Regions from separate parts of the Blautia sp. AF14-40 genome, predicted to be linked through region 1. Evidence: riboswitches for the same ligand, from Rfam matches in the RefSeq annotation. Region 1 holds a riboswitch; the other holds the start of a gene.
What was found. A riboswitch is a leader RNA that binds a small molecule or an ion and turns the genes downstream of it on or off. The one in region 1 is predicted to bind cyclic di-GMP.
Positions count from the first base shown of each region.

Region 2: another riboswitch for cyclic di-GMP. It lies ahead of DWW13_RS15385 (ABC transporter substrate-binding protein); the one in region 1 lies ahead of DWW13_RS17000 (ATP-binding protein).

Region 1 covers NZ_QUHK01000047.1:968-3,373, forward strand. Annotated here, with positions in the region: gene DWW13_RS17000 (ATP-binding protein) at 1-1,257, opposite strand, end outside; cyclic di-GMP riboswitch class I at 1,395-1,470, opposite strand; gene DWW13_RS17005 (helix-turn-helix domain-containing protein) at 1,605-1,922, opposite strand; gene DWW13_RS19935 (hypothetical protein) at 2,202-2,406, opposite strand, start outside.
Region 2 covers NZ_QUHK01000029.1:19,489-21,894, forward strand. Annotated here, with positions in the region: gene DWW13_RS15370 (DNA topoisomerase) at 1-162, opposite strand, end outside; gene DWW13_RS15375 (formate/nitrite transporter family protein) at 159-917, opposite strand; gene DWW13_RS15380 (hypothetical protein) at 1,068-1,259, shown strand; cyclic di-GMP riboswitch class I at 1,415-1,490, shown strand; gene DWW13_RS15385 (ABC transporter substrate-binding protein) at 1,590-2,406, shown strand, end outside.

The sequences.
Region 1 (2,406 bases):
TGTAAGAGTCTGTTTCTTTTCATCTATCTGTGAATGAAATAAATTATTGATTTTCTGTATAAAATTCAGAATAGAGAAATCATCGTATTTAAAAACTGTTTTTCCTGCCTCAATTTTGCTCATATCCAGAATATCATTAATAATCCCTAACAGATGCTGGGATGAAATATCTATTTTATCTGCATACTCTATTACTTTATCTTTATTTCCTGCATCATGTCTTATTAATGACGTCATACCAATAACTGCATTCATAGGAGTACGTATATCATGTGACATATTAAACAGAAAATTAGATTTTTCAACACTGGCTGTTTTCGCCTGCTCCAATGCTTTCTGCAGTTTTTTATTTAATTTCACTACTGTGTTTTCCGATTCCTGTGTCCTGTGCAGTAACATAATCATAAAAACAAATCCAGTTAAAAGCAAAACAATCAGTAAACCGCAGCCCCATAGTCTATATAACTTTTCATTGCTATTCCATCCGTTTTCAGGCATCACTTCCAGAACCCATTGACTGTCACCTAATTCGAAAGTATATGTGACAGGATCAATCATTTCCACAACTGAGCCATACACTTCTTCGTATGTTTCATCCCACGGTGCAATACTTTTAGACAACTTATATTCATAGCTAAAATCGGTAAGTGACTTTATAGAATCAGCGAATATATCCGGTACACGAATAATTACAATTGTAAATCCCCAAAATGTCCTTTCGCCATTTTTCTGCTCCACATACACCGGATTTCTTACAGCAATCCCCGTTCCACCCTGTTTCAAAGAAAATGGTCCCTGCATGGTTATCACATCATTGTCTCTGGCATAACAAGATATCTTTCCTCGTTCTTTATCATGAATAAGATCTATCTTTCCAGCCTTATTTCCGTCTTCCGGATAAATCTCAGTCACTACGCCGTCTGGTGCGATCTGAATACTCTGGACATAATCTGCCATCATATTCTCCGCAACTTTCGAGAACATGGAAATTTTTCCGTTTTCACTAATAACAATCTGTTCAAAAGTATTTGTAATATCAATTCCCCTCACGATATCAGCCTTCATATGATCTGCATACGTTACTGCGTTTAATTCAGCTCTTGACCTTATCAAATCCCTTTGACTGCTATCCGCACGAATGCCTATATTCACCAGAACAACCAAACCGATCATCAATACAAATACCGGAATCCATAACTCTTTTTTTATCCTAAATGTATTTTTTTGTTCCTGTGCTGACTTAATTTTCTTCCACATAACCGATTTCCTTTACACCTGCGTTTTTATCTACTTCATTTTTATATTTTAGCAGCCACCAATTATTGCCTGTTTTAGTTTCTTTTTAATCTCCAAAAATGAAAAAAGCATTGTCATTGCAGACAATGCATCTTTAACGTGGCAACTGGCTACCATTTTACAGGCCCTATAGCTTTGCGTCGCAGACTTTCATCTGTTTTGCCGTTTTTCTTATTATAGCTTTTAAACATATGAAAAAAACTGGTTTTATTATACTCTAATGCTCGACTATGTACAAGAAAAACATTACCGTTTTAACGCCTAAAAACAAAAGAAGAACAGCCGATACATATACTCGAACTGTTCTCCTACTTCCGAAGTCCACGCAGCATTGACATTACTGTTTCCTGCTCATTTGTACTCAGATTGTTCCATATCCTTAAAACTTCTTTCTGTTTTTCTGTCAGATTCTCTGAATTACCTTCCTGAAAAAACTGTGATAATGTCACGCCCAAAGCTGCACATATTTTTTCAAGTGTAATCAGCGACGGCAGGTTTTCCTGCGCCATGATTCTTCCCAGTGATGACTGGGAAATTCCCGACAGCTGCGATAATCTATATTTACTGATATCACGCTTTTCACACAAAAATGTTATTTTATCCGCAATATACTTCTCTATCTGCAAGTAACTATACCTCATTTCCGCTATTACATGTTCTTATTGTACCTGTAATAATGAAAAAATATTAGTAATCAACTTTGCAAGTATTCATTCCCATTATAGGAAGTATACGGATAAAAAAATATAAAGATACTTTCGTTTCCGCAAAAGTCATTTTCGCTTATATCGTTTTTATAATAGCACAGACAGTTATGTTTGTCACATAAAAGTTTGAAACCTCAAACAAAAAAATAAGCCTGCCATCATCCGCAGATTTCTCCACAGACAACAGCAGGCTTCCTACTATCTCATCAACTCATTCACTTTTCTCTGCACTGCCCCATAATCATATCCCGCAGCCTGCAGTCTCTTCTTTCTGTCCCCGCCGTTCCCCCACTTTCCGGCAATGACTTCCTTTGCTACAGTTTCCACACTCTTTTTGTTGCTACTTTTCACCAGCTCATTCACCTTCGCCTGCACTGCCGGATAATCATACCCTGCAGCCTGC
Region 2 (2,406 bases), on a different contig from region 1:
TTTTTCCGGATAGCTCATCGTAACCAGGTGACCGACGCACCAGGTTACGACGGACTGATCCGACTCTAAGTATCCATCCCTGCGCTGCATATTCTGTTTTAACGCTTTTGCGAACTCCTGAGCAACGCTCGGTTTTTCCGCAATGTATAAAGATTTTGTCATTTATCTGCACTCATCATTCGAAGCGGCCAGGCAAGGAGCACACCGCCTCCTATTGCGTTTCCTATAGTTACAATGACCATACTTTTCAATGCGGCAGTCAGAGAAATGCCGCCTGGGACCAGAAGTGCAGCGGTAACAAAGGTGGCCATATTGGCAACGCAGTGTTCAAAACCGGCAACAACGAATCCGGTGATGCAAAGTATAATCATGAAAAATTTGGCAACTTCATTTTTGCATTTCATGCCGCAGGCAACGGCAAGGCAGACGAAGAAGTTGCAGAGAATGGCACGGAAAAACATTTCTCCGGCAGGAATGGAAAGTTTATTTCCAATAAATCCTGCGTAATAATCGGCAGTACCGGAAGCACCTGCCAGTACGAAAATTACGGAGAGAATCAGGCATCCGACAAAGTTTCCGATGTAGCTTACCAGCCATACTTTTCCAACCTGTGCCCAGGAGACTTTTTTGTCATAGGCCCCAAATGCCATAACAAGATTGTTTCCGGTGAAAAGCTCTGCACCGATAAAAACGATCAGCAGAACCGCAATGGCAAACACAATACCGCCAAGCAGTTTTCCCCAGGCAGGATCTGTACTCTGGAACGTATTGCCTACCACGTTGGAGAAAATCATGGCAACCACGATAAAGAAACCGGCCATGACTGCACGGAGAAAGTATTTCCCCGGGTGTTCTTTCAGCAGCCTTGCTTTGTTTACGGCTGCCTCTGAAAATTTTTGTACGTCATCATAAGGCATAGAATAACTCCTTTCTTATGTCCCGTAGGATGGACATATCCCCTCTCTTTTTGTCCGGGGGATGGTCTTTTTTTCCGGAGCAGCTTGCAAATGCTTCGGATTTCGCGCTTTCAACTTTGGCTATTATAGCATTTCCCGGAAAGATTCGCAATGAAGGAGGAAGAAAAAAGTATATTTCCACAGAAATGTCAGAAAATAAGGGGTGAAACGACAGATTGTATGATGAACTCAGAGGGATTGAAACAAGGATTGAAAGCTTTTTTAACCGAGTTAGCCACTTGCTCAAAGACAGGACTTCCAGAAAATATGATAGATATCATATTTCTGGAAGTTTTATTGTAAAATAATGTAACGTACTTAATAGGAGAACAGTTCGAGTATATGTATCGGCTGTTCTTTTTTTGTTTTTGAACGTTAAAATGTTAATTTTTTTCTTGTGTATAGTAGAACACTAAAGTATAATAAAATCAGTTTTTTGCATAAGATTAAAGCTATAATAAGGAAATTGGCAAACCAGATGAAAGTCTGGGACGCAAAGCTACAGGGCCTGTAAAATGGCAGCCAGTTGCATAAAATGAGGTGCACTGTCTGTCTGACGGTGCTTTTTTACGGTGTTATTTCACAGACGTAACAATAATGATTTTATCAGGAAAGAATGAGGAAAGTGAGAGTATGAATAAGGCAAAACGTTGTCTGATAGCAGTGGTGTCAGGTGTACTTGTAGCAACTGCTGTCTTGTCTGGATGTGGACAGTCAAAGAAAGAAGTATCTAAAAACGATGATCATCTTACCGTTTATCTGTGGGAAAATCGTTTGATGAAAAATATTGCGCCCTATATCCATGAACAGTTTCCAGATCAGGATATTGAATTTATTATAGGTAACAATGATACCGATCTATACAGTTATTTTAAAGAACATGATGAATTACCGGATATTATAACAGTACGTCGATTTTCTGGAACAGATGCACAGGACTTACAGCCTTATCTTATGGATTTTGCTTCTTATGATGTTGTTTCCAAGTATTATTCTTATGCGGTGCAATATTATAAGAATGAGGAGGATGAAATCCAGTGGCTGCCAATCTGTGGTATTCCGCAGACGATCATTGCCAACAAAACACTGTTTGATCAGTATGGCGTAAAGATTCCAGAAAATTATGAGGAATATGTACAGGCATGTCAGCAGTTTTATGATAATGGCATAAAACCGTATTCCATGGATCTTGGGGAAGACTGGTCTAATAATGAAATCATCCAGGCGGCGGCAATCGGTGAGTTTACAAGCCTGGATGGTATTGAATGGCGAAACGGTGCAGAGACTGCAGCGGATGAAGTGAAGTTTGATGATACATTATGGAAACGTATTTTTTTAGAAACCAGTCAGTTTCTTAAGGACTCGCACTTTGGTAAAGAAGATATCAATATTGACGTCGATACAGGAATCCAGATGTTTGTCGAGGGAAAATCAGCAATGTTTCATGGAC